Regions from separate parts of the Rhizobium sp. N731 genome, predicted to be linked through region 1. Evidence: riboswitches for the same ligand, from Rfam matches in the RefSeq annotation. Region 1 holds a riboswitch; each other region holds the start of a gene.

Evidence for each region. Region 1 has a riboswitch for cobalamin ahead of nrdH (glutaredoxin-like protein NrdH). Riboswitches for the same ligand answer to the same signal wherever they lie in the genome.
Region 2: it holds a riboswitch for cobalamin, as region 1 does, so the genes downstream of both, cobU (bifunctional adenosylcobinamide kinase/adenosylcobinamide-phosphate guanylyltransferase) here and nrdH (glutaredoxin-like protein NrdH) in region 1, are expected to answer to the same signal.
Region 3: it holds a riboswitch for cobalamin, as region 1 does, so the genes downstream of both, bluB (5,6-dimethylbenzimidazole synthase) here and nrdH (glutaredoxin-like protein NrdH) in region 1, are expected to answer to the same signal.

Annotation. Positions count from the first base shown of each region.
Region 1 is NZ_CP013601.1:3,893,491-3,900,493, forward strand. It holds gene nrdE (class 1b ribonucleoside-diphosphate reductase subunit alpha) at 1-1,831, opposite strand, end outside; gene nrdI (class Ib ribonucleoside-diphosphate reductase assembly flavoprotein NrdI) at 1,810-2,223, opposite strand; gene nrdH (glutaredoxin-like protein NrdH) at 2,237-2,458, opposite strand; cobalamin riboswitch at 2,721-2,946, opposite strand; gene AMK02_RS18875 (heavy metal translocating P-type ATPase) at 3,355-5,589, opposite strand; gene AMK02_RS18880 (MerR family transcriptional regulator) at 5,660-6,082, shown strand; gene AMK02_RS18885 (TIGR03862 family flavoprotein) at 6,154-7,003, shown strand, end outside.
Region 2 is NZ_CP013601.1:2,556,854-2,563,856, forward strand. It holds gene cobN (cobaltochelatase subunit CobN) at 1-1,808, opposite strand, end outside; gene cobW (cobalamin biosynthesis protein CobW) at 1,812-2,867, opposite strand; gene cobU (bifunctional adenosylcobinamide kinase/adenosylcobinamide-phosphate guanylyltransferase) at 2,874-3,383, opposite strand; cobalamin riboswitch at 3,823-3,971, opposite strand; gene AMK02_RS12625 (chloride channel protein) at 4,198-5,988, shown strand; gene AMK02_RS12630 (adenylate/guanylate cyclase domain-containing protein) at 5,996-7,003, opposite strand, start outside.
Region 3 is NZ_CP013601.1:2,425,698-2,432,700, forward strand. It holds gene AMK02_RS11945 (RNA polymerase sigma factor) at 49-1,287, opposite strand; gene AMK02_RS11950 (YciI family protein) at 1,284-1,646, opposite strand; gene AMK02_RS11955 (DUF2865 domain-containing protein) at 1,928-3,025, shown strand; gene bluB (5,6-dimethylbenzimidazole synthase) at 3,029-3,718, opposite strand; cobalamin riboswitch at 3,761-3,946, opposite strand; gene AMK02_RS11965 (3-deoxy-7-phosphoheptulonate synthase) at 4,323-5,387, shown strand; gene AMK02_RS11970 (TolB family protein) at 5,384-6,211, opposite strand; gene AMK02_RS11975 (NAD+ synthase) at 6,238-7,003, opposite strand, start outside.

The DNA.
Region 1 (7,003 bases):
GGATGGAGGAGGTCGAGTGATTGATGTAGGAGATCGATCCCGTCGGCGGCACCGCCTGCAGGTTCTGATTATAGAGGCCGGAGGCCATCACCGCCTTTTTCAGCGCCACCCAGTCTTCCCTCGTCGGAATATGTATGCCGGCATCGTCGAAAATTGACTGCACCTTCTCGGTCGCCGGCTTCCATTCCTGCTCGGTATATTTGTCGAAATATTCGCCCGAGGCGTATTTCGAATTCTCGAAACCCGTGAAGCGGGCGCCGCGCTCGACCGCCAGCAGATTCGAGGCTCGGATAGCGTGATAGGTCACCGTATAAAAATAGATATTGGTGAAGTCGACGCCTTCCTCGGAGCCGTAATAGATGCGTTCGCGGGCGAGGTAGCCGTGCAGGTTCATCTGCCCGAGCCCGATCGCATGGCTCTCGTCATTGCCCTTCTCGATCGACGGAACCGAGAAGATATGACTCATGTCGGAGACCGCCGTCAGCGCCCGGATCGAGGTCTCGATCGTCTTGCCGAAATCGGCTGAATCCATCGCCGCCGCAATGTTCAGCGAACCGAGATTGCAGGAAATATCCTTGCCGAGATCCCTATAGGAGAGATCATCGTTGTATTGGCTCGCCTCGCTCACCTGCAGGATCTCCGAGCAGAGATTGCTCATGGAGATGCGCCCGGCCACCGGGTTCGCCCGATTCACCGTGTCCTCGAACATGATGTAGGGATAACCGCTTTCGAACTGGATTTCGGCGATCACCTGGAAGAATTCGCGCGCCTTGATCTTCTTCTTCGAAATACGGGCGTCCGTCACCATCTCCCGGTACTTTTCCGTCACCGAAATCTCGGTGAAGGGCACACCGTAGACGCGTTCCACGTCGTAGGGCGAGAACAGGTACATGTCCTCATTGTTCCTGGCGAGTTCGAAAGTGATATCGGGCACGACGACGCCGAGCGACAGTGTCTTGATGCGGATTTTCTCGTCGGCATTTTCCCGCTTGGTGTCGAGAAAGCGCATGATGTCGGGATGATGGGCGTTGAGATAAACCGCGCCCGCCCCCTGGCGCGCACCGAGCTGGTTGGCATAGGAGAAGCTGTCTTCGAGCAGTTTCATCACCGGGATGATGCCGGAGGACTGGTTCTCGATCTGCTTGATGGGCGCACCGGCCTCGCGGATGTTCGTCAGCGACAGGGCCACGCCGCCACCGCGCTTCGACAATTGCAGCGCCGAATTGATCGACCGGCCGATCGATTCCATATTGTCCTCGACGCGCAGCAGGAAACAGGAAACCAGTTCGCCGCGCTGCTTCTTGCCGGCATTGAGAAAGGTCGGCGTCGCCGGCTGGAAGCGGCCGGAAATGATCTCGTCGACCATGTCGCGGGCAAGGGCCTCGTCGCCCCGCGCCAAGGTCAGCGCCACCATGCAGATGCGGTCCTCATAGCGCTCGAGATAACGCTTTCCGTCGAAGGTCTTCAGCGTGTAGCTGGTGTAATATTTGAAAGCGCCGAGGAAAGTGGGAAAACGGAATTTCCTGGCATAGGCCTGATCGAAAAGGTCGCGGACGAAATTGAAGGAATATTGGTCGAGCACCTCCTGCTCGTAATAGCCCTCAGTGACGAGGTAATCGAGCTTTTCTCGAAGATTGTGAAAAAACACGGTGTTCTGGTTCACATGCTGCAGGAAATATTGCCTGGCCGCCATGCGATCCTTGTCGAGTTGGATCTTGCCGTCATCGTCATAGAGGTTCAGCATCGCGTTCAGCGCGTGATAATCGAGCGTTTCAGCCGCCTTCAGCGGTTTTGCGCCCGCATCCCGCGTCAGATTTGTTCCCGTGTCCAAAATCGTCCCATCCCGTCTTTGACATTGGCGACATCCTCGGCCGTTCCCAGAAGCTCGAACCGATAAAGGTACGGCACCTGGCACTTGTTCGAGATGACATCGCCGGCTAGCCCGTAGGTCTCGCCGAAATTGCTGTTGCCCGCGGCAATCACGCCGCGGATGTTGGAGCGGTTTTCCGCCTCGTTGAGGAAACGGATCACCGGCTTGGGCACGGCTCCCTTTACGATCCCGGGGCCGCCGTCGCCGCAATAGGTAGGCAAGATCAGCACATAAGGTTCGCGGATATGGATGTCCTCAGCGCCAAGGGGAATGCGCGCCGCGCGCAGCCCCAGCTTCTCGACGAAACGATGGGTATTTCCGGATCGGCTGGAATAATAGACAATCAGCCCCATCGCTTTTCTCAGCTCAGGAAAGCGCGCTGATCATGTCGGGTCGGAAACCCGCCCAATGCTGGCTGCCGGCAACCACGACCGGAACCTGCATGTAGCCCATGCCGCGCACACGATCGAGCGCTTCGGTATCCTGGGAGATATCGACGATTTCATAGTCCACGCCCAGGCGGTCGAGGGCGCGGTAGGTGGCGGTGCATTGGACGCAGGCCGGCTTGCTGTAAACGGTAACGCTCATCATGTTCCTCGTGATGTCAATGGATTCAGGACGCAGGGCTGGATCGGGCGCCGTACGGCGTCCGGGACAATGCTTGATAATGATGTGGCAAGGTTGGCGCTTTAAACGCCTGATATCATCCCTCGCAGGATGTGCGCGGGCGACGGCCTTGATGTTCTCGACATGACTTCAAACCCCGAAGTGCTCATGCGGACGTTCGGGGCAGCGCAACAGGCGCGGATCATTCCGCCTTCGATCACGCGACCTTCCGGACACCCCGCCCGTGGACGTTTCGTTCAAGGCAGGTCTCCTGGCTCACGGGTCGAAGCACTCTGCCCCAGCCTTCCCAAGGCATCATGCCTCAGTGACCTGAAATCGGGCAGTTGCTCGCCGCTTACAGTTGCGGGGGCAGCTCCGGCATCGCCGCGCCATGATGGCGCCACGCACCGTATTCCCGTCTTAGCCCTCGATCCTCACGAATCGAGGGAACCTCGAACACTAGATATAGTACGCGAATCCGAATTCACGTCAACGGATGGTTTGTGCATTGCGTTACGGCAGGTTTGAAATCGCTGTATTCCTGTGAAAAACAGGGATAACGAAAGCTTAACGAAAACAGGCCGTGGAGAAGGCCTCGACGTGAACCGGCCGACAAGCTGGCTCCTAGGCTGCTGACAAAGCACTGCAACCCGCGACGTCATCCTCGGCCTTGTGCCGAGGATCTGAGCACGTCCAAATAAGCATCTGAAAATTAAACCGTTTTCCTGCCTAAAATTGCGGTGGTTAGACGCTCGGCACAAGGCCGAGCATGACGGAGGAGACTTTGTCAGCAAACTGAGAGCCGGCAGATGGCCCGCTCCGCTATTTTCGATTCCCGGGTAGGCCGGAATCGGCAGTCTTCCCGCCGCCAGTCGGGTTCATACCTTTATCCGAAGCAATCGCAGCGCATTGATCGTCACCAGCACGGTGGCGCCGGTATCGGCGAGGATCGCCGGCCAGAGCCCGGTAATGCCGGCGATCGTGGTCACCAGAAAGAAAGCCTTCAGCCCGAGCGCGATGGTGATATTCTGCAAGATATTGCGCATCGTGCGCTTGGAAAGCGCGATCATCCGCGCCACGTCGCCGACGCGTCCGTGCAGCACGGCGGCATCGGCCGTCTCCAGCGCCACATCCGTGCCGCCACCCATGGCGATGCCGATGTCGGCGGCGGCGAGCGCCGGCGCGTCGTTGATGCCGTCGCCGACCTTGGCGACGACGAAACCTTCACGCTTCAATTCACCGACGACCCGCTGCTTGTCCTCGGGCATCATCTCGCCGCGCCAGTCGATACCGAGCATGCCGGCGACGGCGGCCGCCGTCCGCTTGTTGTCGCCCGTCAGCATCATCGCCTTGACACCGGCCGATTTGAGCGCCGAGAGCCCCACTTCGGCATCCTCGCGCGGCTCGTCGCGCATGGCGATCAGGCCGGCCGCAGCGCCATTGACGAGCAGCACCGATACGCTCTTGCCCTCATCATTGAGCCCTGCAATACGCGCCTCCTGTTCCGCGTTGAGCGCCCCACGCTCGCGTGCGGCAGGCGGCGACAAGAGATCCACTGTCTCGCCGCCGACCTTGCCGGTGACCCCCTTGCCCGGCAGCGCTTCCAGTTCGAAGGCGGGCGGCACGGGCACGCCGTCCGCTTTGGCGCGGTGGAGAATCGCCAGTGCCAGCGGATGGCTGGAGCCCTGCTCGAGCACAGCCGCGCGCGACAGGAGCTGCGCCTCGCTCAATCCGAAGGAAAGGATGTCGGTGACCCGAGGCTTGCCTTCCGTCAGCGTGCCCGTCTTGTCGAAGGCGACCATCGTCACCTTGCCGAGCGTCTCCAGGACCGCGCCGCCCTTCATCAGCAATCCGCGCCGTGCGGCCGCCGACAGCGAAGCGGCGATCGCCGCCGGCGTCGAGATGACGAGGGCGCAGGGGCAGCCAATAAGCAGGATGGCAAGGCCTTTGTAGATCCATTCACTCCACGCGCCGCCGAAAAACAGCGGCGGAATGACCGCGAACAGTGCGGCGACGACGACGACACCTGGCGTGTAGTAGCGCGAAAACCGATCGATGTACCGCTCCGTCGGCGCCTTCGATTCCTGCGCTTCTTCCACCAGCTTGACGACGCGAGCAATGGTATTGTCGGCAGCGGCTGCCGTGACGCGAACCCTGAGCACCGCATCGCCATTGACCGTACCGGCATAGACGACGGCATCGACGCCCTTACGCACCGGCGTGCTCTCGCCCGTCACCGGAGCCTCGTCGATCGCGCTCTCGCCTGATACGATGACGCCGTCGGCAGAGATGCGGTCGCCGGGACGAACCATGATGACCGCGCCGACGGCAAGACTTTCCGCCGGCACCTCGCGCATCTGCCCATTGTCTTCGAGCAGCGCGGTCTTCGGCACCAGGGCCGTCAGCGACTGGATGCTTTCACGCGCCCTGCCCGCCGCCACGCCTTCGAGCAGCTCGCCGACGAGGAACAGGAATACGACCGTTGCCGCTTCCTCGCCCGCATTGATGATGACGGCGCCGACGGCGGCGATCGTCATCAGCATCTCGATCGAAAACGGCGTGCCTGACAAAGCCGCCATGACGGCTCGCCGCGCAATCGGCAGCAGACCGACCAGTATCGCGACCAAGAAGGCATAGGACGCGATCGCCGGCACGAGATGGCCGACGGCATAGGCGACAATGAGTGCCGCACCCGAAAAAATGGTCAGGCGGCCTTTCCTGCTCCGCCACCAAGGACCGGTCATCAGCGCATGGTCGTGCCCATGCAGGCCTTCGATTTCCTTCTCGTCATGGGCATGATCGTGATCATGCCCGGCACGGTCGTGATCTCCATGGCCATGAGCGGCATGATCGTGATGATGGTGCGGGCGGCCTTCACGCGCGGGCGTCGCATTTCCGGTAAAGGGCGAGATGGAATAACCAAGCCCCGTCACCTTCCTCTCGAGTGCCTTGAGATCGCTGCCGTCATGCCGGACGGTCATGGTGCCTGTCACCACCGAGACGGTGACATCGGCAACGCCTGCTATGCGCCTGACTGCGGTGTCGATCTTGCTCGCGCAGGCGGCGCAATCCATGCCGCCGACCCTGTATCGTGTCTCGCTCGTCTCAGCCATATCCGCTTCCTTGTCAAACAGAAGCATCCCCCCTACATCCTCTAGCAACTAGAGGTGCAAGAGAAAAATCATGAAAAAGATCACGATTGGCGAGGCGGCCCGTCGGAGCGGCGTGAAGGTGCCAACGGTGCGCTATTACGAAAGCATCGGCCTGCTCGCGGCGCCGAGCCGCAGCGAAGGCAACCAGCGATCCTTCGAACCTGCCGACATCAGCCGCCTCGCTTTCATCCGCCACGCGCGCGAGCTCGGTTTCGAGATCGAGGCGATCCGTACGCTGCTGACGCTGCAGGATGATCCGAACCAGTCCTGCGCCTCGGCCGACGCCATCGCCAAGGCTCGCCTCGTTGAAGTCGAGCAGCGCATCCGCAGCCTGACGGCGCTTAAGGCAGAGCTCGAAATCATGGTGGAGAGCTGCGGCCACGGCCGCGTCGATCAATGCCGCGTCATCGAGGTTCTCGCCGACCACGGTCAGTGCACGCATTCGCACCATTGACAAATCTGCACCCTTGCAGGTGATCGGCGCCCGCGGCAAAACTGCGCCGGAAAGAATCGGGCGAAGACATCATGAGCCAGAAACGGATTGCGATCATCGGCGGCGGCCCGGCGGGCCTTGCGGCTGCCGAGCGGCTGTCGCTCTCCGGCCACGCGGTGACGGTCTACGACGCCATGCCGACCTTCGCGCGCAAGTTCCTGCTGGCCGGCAAGTCGGGCCTCAATATCACCCATTCCGAGGACTATGCCCGCTTCGCCACGCGTTTCGGCGCGGCTTCAGCCCGTCTTCGTCCCGCTCTCGATGCCTTTACCCCTGGCGATGTCACGGATTGGGCCGTAGGGCTCGGCACCGAGACCTTCGTCGGCTCCTCCGGCCGGGTTTTCCCGAAGGTGATGAAGGCTTCTCCTTTGCTGCGTGCCTGGCTCAAACGGCTGGAAGAACGGGGTGTCGCGTTGCGCACCCGCCACCGCTGGACCGGCCTCGTCGAAGACGGTTATGTTTTCGAAACGCCGGAAGGGCGTAGCATCATCCATTGCGACGCCGCCCTGCTGGCGCTTGGCGGCGCAAGTTGGCCGCGCCTCGGCTCGGATGCTGCCTGGCTGCCCTGGTTGGCCGAGAGGGGCGTCGAGATCGACGCCTTCCGACCCGCCAATTGCGGCTTCATCGTCGGCTGGAGCGCCAGCTTCAGTGCGCGTTTCGCCGGCGAGCCCGTCAAATCGGTCACCGCCACATCCGAAGCCGGCACCTTTCCGGGCGAGTTCGTCATCACCGGCAGCGGCATCGAGGGCAGCCTGGTCTACGCCCATGCGGCCAGCCTCCGCGACCGGCTGCTTCACCACGGCAGCGCTGCCCTGACGCTCGACCTCGCCCCGGGCAGGCCGATCGAAAGGCTTGCGCGCGACCTGGCGCGGCAGGACACCA
Region 2 (7,003 bases), 1.3 Mb from region 1:
GGCGGCACGAGATCCGGCGAATGATAGCTCTCCTTCGGATCGATATTGTAGCCGCGCGCCGGCTGGATGCCGACCAGGACGCTGCCGAAGCGGGCGAAAGGCAGGGCGAAGACGCCGTCGCGAAAATAGGGGTCGTTCTCCGGCTCACCCCAGCGCGCCCTCACCTCATCCTGAATCTTTTTGGGAAGAGATTCCAGGAAGTTTTTGTAGCGACTGAGCGAAAGAGCCTCGCGGATGACCCGGTCGTCATGCCCGGAATTGGTAGGCCCCTCCATCAGATGGCGGATCAGCGCGTCGCCGTCGGCCGGAACATCGGCGACCGGATAATTCGCACCCGCCATCGCCCGAAGCACCTCGATGCTGCCGGCCGGCGTGTCGAGCCCGACGCCGTTGCCGAGCCGGCCGTCGCGGTTCGGATAATTCGCCATAACGAGGGCGATGCGCCTCCTATTAGCGGGCGACCGGCGCAGCCGCGCCCAACTGGCGGCGAGCTCCGCCGTATAGCGGACCCGGCCGGCATCGGGCACGCTGGCGACGATGTTCGCCTCGATAGCCGCGTCGTAACGCGCCGCCGTCTTGAAGGACACCGCCCGCGCCAATACGCGCCCGTCGACTTCGGGCAGCGCCACATTCATGCCGAGATCGCGCGCCGATAGACCTTGAGACGAAGCCTCCCAGGCGTCCCGCGACGAGGCCGACAGGATTGCCTGCAGCACGATGGCGTCATTGACCTCAAGCACGGTCGGCTCGCGATCGGCACCAGGGGCGGAGACGGCAAAGCCTGTGGTGTTGATGACGACATGGGGCTTGAGGTCGGCGAAGATGGATTCGAGGATTCCTTTGGAGACGGGGTCTTTGAGGCTATAGGCGAAGACCGGCAGCGGGTGCAGGCCCTGCGCTTGCAACGCCTCGATCAGGGCTTCGATGGGTCGGGTTTCTCCACTTTGGACGAGGGCGCGGTAGAACGCGATGGCGACGATAGAGCGGATCGTAAGTTCGGTATCCACCTTTTCCGTCGAATGTTCGCCCTTATCTTCGTCCGCGCGTGCGGTACCCCCCTCTGCCCTGCCGGGCATCTCCCCCACAAGGGGGGAGATCGAGTCGCCGACAGGGCTTCTCCAAACAACTGATGCAGGGCGACGGTCTCGCTCCTTGCCGATCTCCCCCCCTGTGGGGGAGGTCTCCGGCAGGGCAGAGGGGGGTGTTTCCGCAGAAGTGCCAGAAACCAGCCTCTTCCACTCCTCAGTTCCAACCAGCCCCCGCCCCGGCCACCAGATGCCAGCCTTCATCAAAGGCGCGGCCGGCGCCGGCTTCTCCGCCCCTGACAGCATCGCCGATGCATAAGTGAGAAAATCCCGCGCATTGGCGTCGCCGCCTTCGATCAGATAGGCCCAGAGCGCGTTGAGATCGTCGAGGTCAACATTGGAGAAAGGAACCAGCCCGGCATCCGGCTTGGCATCGCCAGGCAATACCGCAATCAGTGCCCCGTTGCGGGCGGCAACGGCGTGCAGCGCCTCCAGCGTATAATGGAAATAGCTGGCGCCGCCGAGCGCACGCACGACGATCAGCTTGGCATGCCGGGCCGTTCGCTCGACATAGGTATCGACCGACATCGGATGCTTGAGGTTCATCAGGTTCGCGAGCCTCAGCGAATGCGACATCCCCTCACACTCGCGATAGGCGGCCGCGATCGCGGCAAGCTCGGTGTCGGCAGCCGACAGGAACAGGATATCGCCCGGCGACTGGCCGAGGTCGATCGCCTCCTCGCCGTCGCTGATCGTTCCCTGCTGGGCCAGAAGCAGATGCATCGATTATCCCTGAATGAGCGCTTCGATCGCCTTGCGCACCGCGTCCTGGTTCATTTCGTGCCAGCCGATGACGACAAGGCGCGTGCGGCGCGCCTCGCCCGCTGCCCAGGCGCGGTCGAAATACTGGTCGATGCGGCTGCCGACGGCCTGCAACTGCAGGCGCATTGGCTTGTTCGAAACGTCGATGAAGCCCTTGAGGCGCAGCACGTCATGCTCAGCGATGATGCCCTTCAGCTTCTCGACAAAGCCTGTCGGATCGGAAACGGCGCCGAGTTCGACAACGAAGCTGTCGAATTCGTCGTGGTCGTGCGGCGTCCCTTCCTCGTGCTCCAGCTCGTGATGGGACTTGCGGTTGGCGATATCGTCTTCCGTGCCGATGCCGAGGCCGAGCAACACGCCGGCCGGCACCTCGCCATTCCTGGCCTCGATCATGACCGGCTTGCGGGCGACGCGGGAGGCAACTTCGCTCTTCACGCGGCCCAGGCCATCGCCATCGATCAGGTCGGTCTTGTTGAGCACGATGAGATCGGCGCATGTGAGCTGGTCTTCGAACAGCTCCTCGATCGGGCTCTCATGATCGAGCGAGTCGTCTTCGCTACGCGCCGCCTCGACCGCATCATGGTCGTCGGCGAAACGACCGGCGGCAACGGCCGCGCTGTCGACCACCGTAATGACGCCGTCGACGGTCACCTGGGTGCGGATATCAGGCCAGTTAAAGGCGGCGACCAGCGGCTGCGGCAGGGCGAGGCCGGAGGTTTCGATGACGATATGGTCGGGCCGCTGTTCGCGCTCCAGAAGCTTCGTCATCGTTGGGATGAAATCGTCGGCGACGGTGCAGCAGATGCAGCCATTGGTGAGTTCGATGATATCGTCCTCGCTGCAATTCTCCGCGCCGCAGCCCTTCAGCACCTCGCCATCGACACCGAGATCGCCGAACTCGTTGATGATAAGCGCAATCTTTTTGCCGCCGGCATTGGTGAGCAGGTTGCGGATCATCGTCGTCTTGCCGGCGCCGAGGAAGCCGGTGATGACGGTTGCGGGGATTTTCTGCTGGTTCATGGAACTTCAACCCTTCATTTTCAACGGCAGACCGGCCGCGATGAAATAGACTTCGTCGGCCTTCGCCGCGATTATTTGGTGCAGCCGTCCGGCATGATCGCGAAAATCGCGCGCCATTCGATTGTCAGGCACGATGCCGAGGCCAACCTCGTTGGAAACAACGACGATCCGCGCCCTGGCGCTAGGCAGGAAATCGGCTAGCGCCGTAAACTCCGCTGGGATATCTCGCTCCTCCATTATCAGATTGGTCACCCAGAGCGTCAGGCAGTCGATCAGCACAATGCGCCTCTCGCGGTCGATGGCGGTAAGCTTCTCGACGAGATCGAGGGGCTCCTCATGCGTCGTCCAGGAGGGGCCGCGATCGGCCTTGTGCTGGGCAATACGCGTCCGCATCTCCTCGTCCCAGGCACGGCCGGTGGCGAGGTAGTGGCGCTCGAGGCCGCTTGCCATAACGAGATTTTCGGCAAAACGGGATTTGCCGGAGCGTGCGCCGCCGAGGATGAGGGTGGTGGTCATACTGAAGCGGCCTTCGGAGAGAAGATGTGGCCGTTAGCCGTCGAGGCTGTGACACCCGCATACTCGACATAAGCGTCCGAAATCACCGCACCGCCGCCACTGTATCGCACCACCGCAGGCGGCACTGAATTCGTTCGTTCAGCCAAAACAACCTCCGTGCTGGCAGCGGGTCTCTTGCCCAGGGTTGGGCTTTTCGCCCGGCACGGAAGGCAGGTCTCCTGGCTCGCGGTTATCGGCGGCGATCGGGGCGAACCGGAAGCCCGGTCGCCCCTGATCGTGCCAGCGGATCTGCCTCGCCTTCCCGGCTGCCTCGATGAAAAGGTGGACGATTCGTAGAGATAGAGGCGTCCGACCCCGGTTGATCACCATGCATTTCCAGTGGCTTTTCCGGCATGTCGCCCATCCCACCCGCCTGCACGATTGCAGCCCGCCAGCCGAAAGGGTTCGATGCCGGATGGAAGACCCTGACCGCTCTACAGTCGCGGGGTCGGCTGTGATGAAGGCGCCCGATGTGGGTCCGCCCCGTCACATTCCCTTTTCATCCGGAAAGCGAAATGCCGATCCGGAACCATCCGTTATTCCTCGGATGGTTAGGCAAGCCGGCGGGTGAAGTCAACCGACCTTCGCAAACACCTTCCCGCAACGTTGCGCGAAAGGCCAGCCAACACCGCTGACTCTACCGGAAATATCGTCTTTTATCAGATGCTTACGTCATAAATATTTGACCCGCCGGTCGGCTTTTCGCCGCAATTGCGTTGCAAGGCAACCGCACCTCCGCCCTTGACCCGGCCTCTCCTCGCCTAGTTGTCTAGCCATGCTTATGAAATTGGATCGGCGCCGCCTGCGCACGCTGCGTGTTTTCTTCGATCCGGGGCGGCTGCGTGCGCTGACGCGCCGCAGCGAAGTTGGCCTGTCGCTGACAGGCGCCATCGTCGGCATCGCTTCGGGCCTTGCCGTGACCGGCATGAGCTATGTCTCCAACCAACTGCACCAGCTTGTTTTCGGCATCGCCGACAGCGACAGGCTGAGCGCGTCTGCCATCGAGGACAAGATGCTGCTGCTCACCGCCCCCGTCATCGGTGGCGCCCTGCTCGGCCTACTGCTCCTGGTCCTCGCCAAACGGCGCAAGAAACCAATGGTCGACCCGATCGAGGCGAACGCACTGCATGGCGGCCGCCTCTCCCTGACCGATAGCATCATCGTTGCCGTACAGAACCTGATCTCCAACGGCTTCGGCGCCTCCGTCGGCCTGGAGGCCGGCTATACCCAGCTCGCCGCCGGCATCGCCTCCAAATTCGGCCTGAAGCTGCAGCTACGCCGCTCGGACCTGCGCATCCTCGTCGGTTGCGGCGCGGCCGGCGCCATCGCCGCCGCCTTCAACGCGCCGCTGACGGGCGCCTTCTACGCCTTCGAGCTGATCATCGGCACCTATACCATCGTGTCGTTGACCCCGGTCGTCGTCTCCGCCCTCGTTTCAACCCTCATCGCAAGGTTGCTTGTCCAGGGCGATTTCACCATCGATATCGGCAGCTTCGGCTCGGTCGTGCCGGCCGATTATATCCCGGCGCTGCTGCTCGGCGTCTTCTGCGCCGGCGTTGGCATTCTCCTCATGCAGGGCGTAGCCTTCATCGAGGAGGTGGCGCGCAAAAGCTCGATCGCCCCGCCCTTTCGCCCGGCGCTCGGCGGCATCATCGTCGGGCTTCTTGCCATGATCTCCCCCCAGGTTCTTTCGGCCGGCCACGGCGCGCTGCATCTCAACTTGTCCCGCGACGTGGCGATCCCGGCGCTGATCGGTCTCTTCCTCCTGAAATCCCTTGCCTCGGCGATCTCGATCGGCTCCGGTTTCAGGGGCGGACTGTTTTTCGCCTCGCTGTTCATGGGCGCCCTGCTCGGCAAGCTCTTTGCTTATTGCGCTCCCTATTTCGCCGATGCGACATTGACGCCGGTCATTTATGCCGTGGTCGGGATGAGTTCCCTGTCGGTCGCCGTCATTGGCGGGCCGCTGACGATGACCTTCCTGGCGCTCGAAATCACCGGTGATTTTCCGATCACGGCACTGGTTCTTGCCGCCGTCATCACCTCCTCGCTCGTCGTGCGCTCGACGTTCGGCTACTCCTTTGCCACATGGCGCTTCCACCTGCGCGGCGAAAGCATCCGCAGCGCCCACGACGTTGGCTGGATCCGCAATCTGACGGTGAACAAGCTGATGCGCGCCGACGTGAAAACGGCAAGGGCCGATATCTCGCTGGAGGAGTTCAAGAACACCTTCCCGATCGGCTCAACCCAACGCGTCATTCTCGTCGAGGAGAACGACAAATATGCCGGTCTCGTGCTGGTGCCTGAGATTTACGCCAACCCGACCGACGCCCAGGACGAGAGCCAGACGCTTGCCGATTTCGTCCGCTACCGCAATGATTTCCTGCAGCCGCAGATGAATGCCAAGCAGGCGGCGGCGATCTTCGACAAGAGCGAAAGCGAAGCGCTCGCCGTCGTCAACAATCTGATCGAGCGCAAGGTGGTGGGACAGCTCAGCGAAAGCCACACGCTGCGCCGCTACAGCGAAGAACTCGACCGCCGCCGCCGCGAGGTGTCGGGCGAGATTTGAGCGAGCCTTAAGAAGCGGCGCCGGCAAGCCTGAAGATGTCGACTCTCTTGGAAACGCCACGCAGCTCGAAAGACCCGAGATAGTCGCAGGGCACGGCGCAGGTCGCTGCGAAGCTCTCCGACAGCAGCAGCGGCTGCTCAAGCGCTCCGCACAGCTTTTCAAGCCGCGAAGCCTCGTTGACGGCCCTGCCGATCACGGTGAAGTCCAGCCGGCCTTGGGCACCGACATTTCCGTAAAAAACCTCGCCGAGATGCAAGACGACATCAATCCCGATATCGGGGCCACCATTCAGCGTCCGTTCGCGATTGAGCTCCTCGTTTGCCCTCAGCAGGTTCTGCGCCGAAGCCAATGCGGCTTTGCAAGCCATTTGCGGATCCTCGGTGTCCGTCGGAAAGATTGCCAGCACGCTATCGCCCATGAACTTGAGGATCTCGCCGGAATTTTCCTCGACGTGCCGGTCGATCAGTTCGAAGTGCTCGTTGAGAAAGCCGACGATCTCCCCCGGCTGATAGGCCTCGGTCAGCGCCGTGAAGTTGCGAAGGTCGGCAAGCAGGATGGCGGCATCGATGGAGCCGCCCATTCCCCTGCGGGTTTCACCAGCAAGGATGCGCGCGCTCGTCCTGGCGCCGGTATAGACGGCGAGGATATCGGTCGCGGTCTTGGAAACCGCGACACGGTAAGCGGCAAGCCCCAGCGCTGGGAACAGTTCATCGATGATCGCCAGCTGATCATCTGAAAATCCGCCCGGAGAATCGCTCGTTAGAGAGAAACCGAGCCCGCGCAGCGCGACTTCCTTCGGGAACTCGAAAAGATTGACCACATGGTCCGTGCCACCGGCAAGCGCAAATTCGTAGAGCTCGCCATAGTGGAGACCCTCGCCTTTCGCCAGGTTCCACCGCCCCGTCTTCTCGCCGCGGTTCAGAAGATAGAATATCGGCGTCTTCTCAAAGTTGCGCTCGGTCTCGCTGCCGTGCTCCGCATTCTCGAGAACAGTCTCACCGCCCCGCATGAAATT
Region 3 (7,003 bases), 1.5 Mb from region 1:
GTCGTGGAGGAGTTGTCGATTTCGACAGGCCGCGCAAAAAAGCTCGCATCAACACAAAACTTTTGAGCGCTGTTCTTCGAGGTGGCGTCGTTCTGCCTCCGACCAACACAATCCGATAGCGATCGTGAAAGCTTCCGCCGCCTCGACATGCCTGCCTAGATCGGCGCAAATCTGCGCGCGGGCCGTCCAATACGGCAGGTAGTCGGCCATTCGCGGATCGCGGGCAAGCGCATGTATGTCATCAAGAGCCGCGTCCACCTGCCCTATCCGCATGAGGGCCAGGCACCGATTGAGTGTCACGACAGGCGACGGGGCAATCCTGCCCAGCACGTCATAGAGAGAAACGACGGCCTGCCAGTTTGAGATACCGCTCAAACGGCGCGCGACATGAGCAGATTGGATGGCCGCCTCGATCTGGTAGCGGCCGGTCGGACCGTTTGCATTTGCTTCTCTGAGGAGTCCTTCGGCGAGGCGCAATTGCTTGCGATCCCAAAGTGCGACATCCTGGCTGTCCAGCGGTACGAATGCGCCGTCGGGGCCTCTGCGAGACGATCGCCGCGCCTCCGTATAAAGCATCAACGCGAGAAGACCTTTCGGTTCCGGCTCTTGCGGAAGCAGGGATACGACCACGCTTGCGAGCCAGATTGCCTCTTGTCCAAGCGCTTCCGCCCCGTCGATGTCCATCCACCCGCTGGTATAGGCGGCATAGATGGAGGCGAGTACCGGCGGCAAGCGGTGCGACAGTTGCTCCTTCGTCGGCACGAGGAACGGAATTTTCTGATCTCTGATCCTCGCCTTGGCTCTTACAAGCCTCTGCCCCATGGCCGCAGGAGAGACAAGAAACCGCGCGGCGATGTCTGCAGCGGTCAGGCCCAGCACGGTCTGCAGGATCAGCGGCGTTCGCGCGGACGCATCGATGCCAGGATGCGCGCAGGCAAACATGAGCGCCAGTCGCCTGTCCGCAATCTCCTCGTCCATTTCCGCCGCGGTCGAGAGTTCCTCGGTAATGAGAGCAAGATGATCGGCGCTCTTCGCCTTCACTTTGTGCCTGCGCCAGTCATCGAGCTTGCGCCTGCGCGCGATGGTCAACAGCCAGGCATCGGGGTTGTCGGGCACGCCATCGACCGGCCATTTTTCGAGAGCCGTGAGGAAAGCCGTCGCGAGCGCATCCTCGGCGGACGCGATATCACCCAAACGTCCTCCAAGATAGGCGACGAGACGGCCATAGCTCTCGCGCGCCACTCGCTCTGCGACACCTCGGGCAACGGTAGAAGCCGAAACCGTCATCCTGCATATTCCGACGCATCCCTGATGCGACGAACTTCAACGGTTCCCCAGGTCGCGGCAGGGCAGCGTGCCGCCCATTTGTTGGCCTCGTCCATATCGGCGACGTCGATGATAAAGTACCCACCGAACTGTTCGCGAACATCGGCATAAGGGCCGTCCAGAACGCTGACCTCGTTTCCTTGAACACGAACGAGACTGGCCTCAGAGGAGCTGACGAGCGCATTGCTCGAGACGAACGCAGCCGCCTTCTCCAGCGCTTGTTGATAGGCATACATCTGCCCCATGAAACGCGCCATGTCCTCGGGCGCTATGGAGTTCCCGGCAGTTTCGTCCGCATGCAGCATCAGCATGTAGCGCATTGCTTCATCCTCAGTGAAAGCCAATTCCCCACAGGAACGAGCGCCGAGAATAACAATTCGTATGAAGAAGGGAACTGCTGTTGACGGCTGCAGTGTCCGCCTCCGGGTGCAATGCTGTGCCGACTTACCTGACGGAAGATTACCTGCGTCTTCTGGATAAAATCTCGAAAATGCGCTAGGAATTGATCCAAGCTTATTAAGAGAAACACGTTAAGAGACAAGGTACGGCGGATGGACGCCACCCTTGACCGATCGACACTTTCTCATTCCCGGACAACGCCGTGAAACGCCGACACCTGTCTCTTGCTCTTGTGCTTGCGCTGGCATCGCCGGCCGCCGCACAAAGCAGCGCTATTTGCAATGACTTGCGCGGTCGCCTTGCCGACCTACCACGATCGATCGGCAACAATAACGGTCCGGAAGCGCGCCAATATGCCAGCGCAATCGCCGAGCAAAACCTCGAATTGCGCAAAGTCCGCAACGATCTGCGCAGCTATGGCTGCACCTCAGGCAGCATGGTCGTGATCGGCGGTGAGAATGCCGATTTTTGCGCCGAGCTTTCTGACGCCGAAGCCCGGATGATCGATAATATCCGTTATCTCCAGGACCGCCGCAACGAGCTGCGCAGCCAGGCCGGCGATGACGACGCGCGCCGAGAATTGACGGCGGCACTCGAACGCAATGGCTGCAACAGCGAAAATTTCTATGCCCCGACAGAGCGCAGCGCCAGCGAGCCCGCCCCAAGCGTAGAGGAACAGGCGATGCGCACCGACACATTCATCCCGCTCGGCGGCGGTGAAGAGGCCGATCCGCGTTATGGTCTGCCGAGGACCGAAATGTTTTCGCCGGTCAGCACCATCTGCGTTCGCAGCTGCGACGGCGGCTTCTTCCCGATCAGTTCGAACACCACCTCGGTCGATTTCGGCCGCGATGCCCAGACCTGCGCCAAGATGTGCCCCGACATCGAGACCGAGCTCTTTTATCGCGACGTGACCAGCACCGAAGCCTCGAACATGATTTCGGCCGCAACGGGTGCGCCCTATAGCGCCATGAAGAACGCCTTTGCCTACAAGAACCGCGCGCCTGGCGAAAAAAATTCCTGCGCCTGCAATCTCACCGCCTATTACGAGGAGATGCGCGGCAAGCAGGCCCTGAGCGAACCGCCGCAGCAGGGCTCGATCACGACGGTCCGCACCAATCCGCCGGCGAAAGATACCGCGGCAGCATCAGCCCCGCCGCAGCCATCCGTTCCCGAACGTCCCTACGACCCCACGCAGAACAAGGTCCGTCAGGTCGGCCCGCAATTCCTTGCCGGCGACCAGGGCTCGATCGACCTTGCCAATCCGGCAACGGCGGGCCCGCAACCACAACAGCAGTAATCGCTAAGGGTCGTTGCGTCCCCATCCATCATGGAACACGAGTTCCTCGAGCGGTAGCCGCTGCCGCCAACCTTTGACCGAGAGTTCCGGTTCATCATAAAGCCGGTCGACAAAGCCGGCACAGAGCCACGCGACCACCTCGATATGCTCGGGTATGCCGAGAATTGTTTTCAGGTCGCCTTCACGAAAGATGCTGACCCAGCCGATGCCGACCCCTTCGGCGCGGGCCGCAAGCCAGAGATTCTGGATTGCGCAAACGGTCGAATAGGAATCCATCCGCGGATTGTGCGTCCGTCCCAGCACCACGCTGCCGCCGCGGGTGGGATCGCAGGTCACGCATATGCCGAGCGGCGCCTCCACGATGCCTTCGAGCTTGAGGGAGCGGTACGCCTGCCGCCGTTCGCCGTCGAACATCAGTGCCGCCTCTTCGTTGGCCTTTGCAAAAGCGTCCCGGACACGCGCGCGCACGGATTCGCTTTTCACCAGGATGAAGTTCCACGGCTGCAGGAAGCCGACGGAGGGAGCGTGATGGGCGGCCGTCAGAAGCCGCGCCACGACATCGTCCGGCAACGGATCGGGCAGGAACTGGCTGCGCACGTCGCGTCGGGTCATGATCGCGTGATACACGGCCTCGCGTTCGGCCGGAGAAAAACCGGATGCCTCCGACAGGGCATCCTCAACAAAGGGTCGCATCGTCAAATCCCCAACAACGCAACCGCCCGCCGTCCGCGCGGGTTGGGTCTATCTTGCCAGGCCGGTCTTCTGACTTGGCGTCATCCGTCTGCCGCAGCCTTCCCGGCAAAAGCCAGTGGCATGATGAGGCGGCGAGCGTCGGCCTTACAGCGTTGGGCACGTTCCGGTCTTGCACCGGATTCCCGATTCTCCCGCGTGAAAGCGGGCACCTGACGAGGTATCTATTTCAGGAAAGCGCTTCGCGGGCAAGCGGAGGCAGCCGAGCCCGAGGAGGCCGTTAGGCAAACAGCGATTTTTCCGCCTGACATGCCGGTGAACAGGCGGCGGCTGGTCACGACCACGCTCGCAAACGCATTAGAGACTGCTGCACGCCCAAGCCCTCTTTCGGGCCGCAGATTCTGCGTGACAACGGAAGGCCGCCACGCTAAACACGCCGCATGTCGATCACTTCTGTCTACGCCTCGCGATTTTATTGGTACCGCTGCTCCCAGCGGATGCGGGCCCGTGCGTAACTGAATTCGACGCGACGACCACCCGAACAGCCGCTAGTCTACCTGGCGGCTTTTTTTGTTTCCGCACGGTATGACCAAACAGGAGCCACACCGTGCCCGATACCATTGATGATCTGCGTATCCTCGAAATCACCCCGCTGACCAAACCCGCAGATATCATCGCGGAAATCCCCCGAACCGTTGCCGTCAGCGAGACGGTGACCAGCAACCGTCATGCGATCCATCGGATCCTCGAGGGAGAAGACGACCGCCTGATCGTCGTCATCGGCCCCTGCTCCATCCACGATCCGGTTGCCGCACGCGAATATGCCGCGCGGCTGGCCGAGCAGCGACAGCGCTTCTCCAGTGATCTGGAAATCGTCATGCGCGTCTATTTCGAAAAGCCCCGCACCACGGTCGGCTGGAAGGGTCTGATGAACGACCCGCATCTCGACGGCAGCTACCGCATCGAGGAAGGGCTTCGCATTGCCAGGCGCCTGCTGCTCGACATCAACGCAATGGGCCTGCCCGCTGGCGTCGAATTCCTCGAGACGATCACGCCGCAATACATTGCCGACCTTGTCAGCTGGGGCGCGATCGGCGCGCGTACGACCGAAAGCCAGATCCATCGCCAGCTCGCCTCCGGCCTCTCCTGCCCGATCGGCTTCAAGAACGGCACCGACGGCGGCGCTCGCGTCGCACTCGACGCGATTATGGCCGCATCACAACCGCATCACTTCCCGGCCGTTACCAAGGACGGACAGGCGGCAATCGCCTCGACAAAGGGCAATGAGGACTGCCACATCATTCTGCGCGGCGGCAAGCGGCCGAATTACGAGGCGGCCGATGTCGAAGCCGTCACAGCGGAATGCCTTAAACTCGGCGTCGCCCCGCGCATCCTCATCGACGCCAGCCATGCCAACAGCGGCAAAGACCCGATGAACCAGCCGCTCGTCGTCCATTCCGTGGCCTCGCAGATCGCCGCCGGAAACTATCATATCAAGGGCATGATGGTGGAAAGCAACCTCGTCGCCGGCCGCCAGGATCTCGTTCCCGGCAAGCCGCTGGTCTACGGCCAGTCTATCACCGATGGCTGCATCGACTGGAACATGTCGGTGACGGTATTGGAAGACCTGGCGAAAGCCGCTGGCGCGCGGCGCAAGGCGGCAGCGGCTTAATCAGCCGGGAAATAGCGCACATAAGCGAATTCTTCGCCATCAGGAGACCAGCAGGGCACATTGATCGTGCCCTGCCCACCGAAAAGTTCGAACAGCGTTTTCAGGTTGCCGCCATCCATGTCCATCAGCCGCAGCCGCACGTCGAGATCGCGCGGATGATCGAAAACCGAGGGGTCATAGGACAGGATCAGCACCTTGTCATTTTTCGGCGACGGATGGGCGAACCAGTTGCCCTGATTGTCCGACGTTACCTGCTCGAGGCCCGTGCCGTCGGGGTGGATACGCCAAATCTGCATCAGCCCGGTGCGGCTGGAATTGAAGTAGATCCATTGTCCGTCGGCCGAATAATCCGGTCCATCGTTGCGGCCCTCGCCATGCGTCAGCCGCGTTTCGGCGCCGCCGTCGACGGAGATCGTATAGATATCGAAGAGGTCGTCGCGAATGCCGCAATAGGCGAGCTGGCGGCCATCAGGCGACCAGCCATGCCAGTAGGAGGGCTGGTTCCGGGTGACGAGCCGCGGCGTTCCGCCTTCGATCGGCAGGATATAGATGGCCGACTTGCCGAATTCGGTCTTGTCCGAGATGACGATTTCGGTGCCATCAGGTGAAATGCCGTGATCATTGTTGCAATTGACGGCAAAGCCCGTATCGACCCTGACCACCTCGCCGCCATCGAGCGGCAGCCGGAAGAGCAGCCCGTCGCCGTTGAGCAGCAGGTAGGAACCATCAGGCGAGAAGTTCGGCGCTTCCACCAGCCTGTCCGTTTGCCAGACCTCGCGAGCCCTGCCCGTCCCCACATTATAGATCTCGACCGAGCTGCGCATGTTGCCTCACTGATATGTCGATTGCGTCAGCGATCGCGGAATCGATTGGTGATTGGATAGCGCCGGTCGCGGCCGAAATTCTTCTTGGTGATCTTCACGCCCGGCGCCGATTGCCGGCGCTTATATTCGGCGAGATAGAGCAGATGCTCGACCCGGTGAACGGTCGCTACGTCATGGCCGCGCGCGACGATCTCCTCAACAGCCATTTCCTTCTCCACCAGGCACTCGAGAATATCGTCGAGAACGGGATAAGGCGGCAGCGAATCCTGATCCTTTTGATCGGGACGCAGCTCGGCCGATGGTGCCTTGTCGATGATATTCTGCGGAATCACTTCACCCGACGGGCCTAGCGCGCCCGGCGGCACATTCTCGTTGCGCCAGCGGGCTAGCGCATAGACCTGCATCTTGTAGAGGTCCTTGATCGGATTGAAGCCGCCGTTCATGTCGCCATACAGCGTGGCGTAGCCGACCGACATTTCCGACTTGTTGCCCGTCGTCACCACCATCGCGCCGAACTTGTTGGAGATCGCCATCAGGATGACGCCGCGCGCGCGGCTCTGCAAGTTCTCCTCGGTGATTCCGCTCTCCGTACCCTCGAAGAGGTTGGACAGCGAGCTGCTGAAGCCGGTTACCGGCTGCTCGATCGGTACGATGTCATAGCGGCAGCCGAGCGCCTTGGCGCAGTCGGCTGCATCCTTCAGTGAATCTTCCGACGTGTAACGATAGGGCAGCATCACCGTTCGCACCCGCTCCTCTCCGAGAGCATCGACCGCGATCGCTGTGCAGATCGCT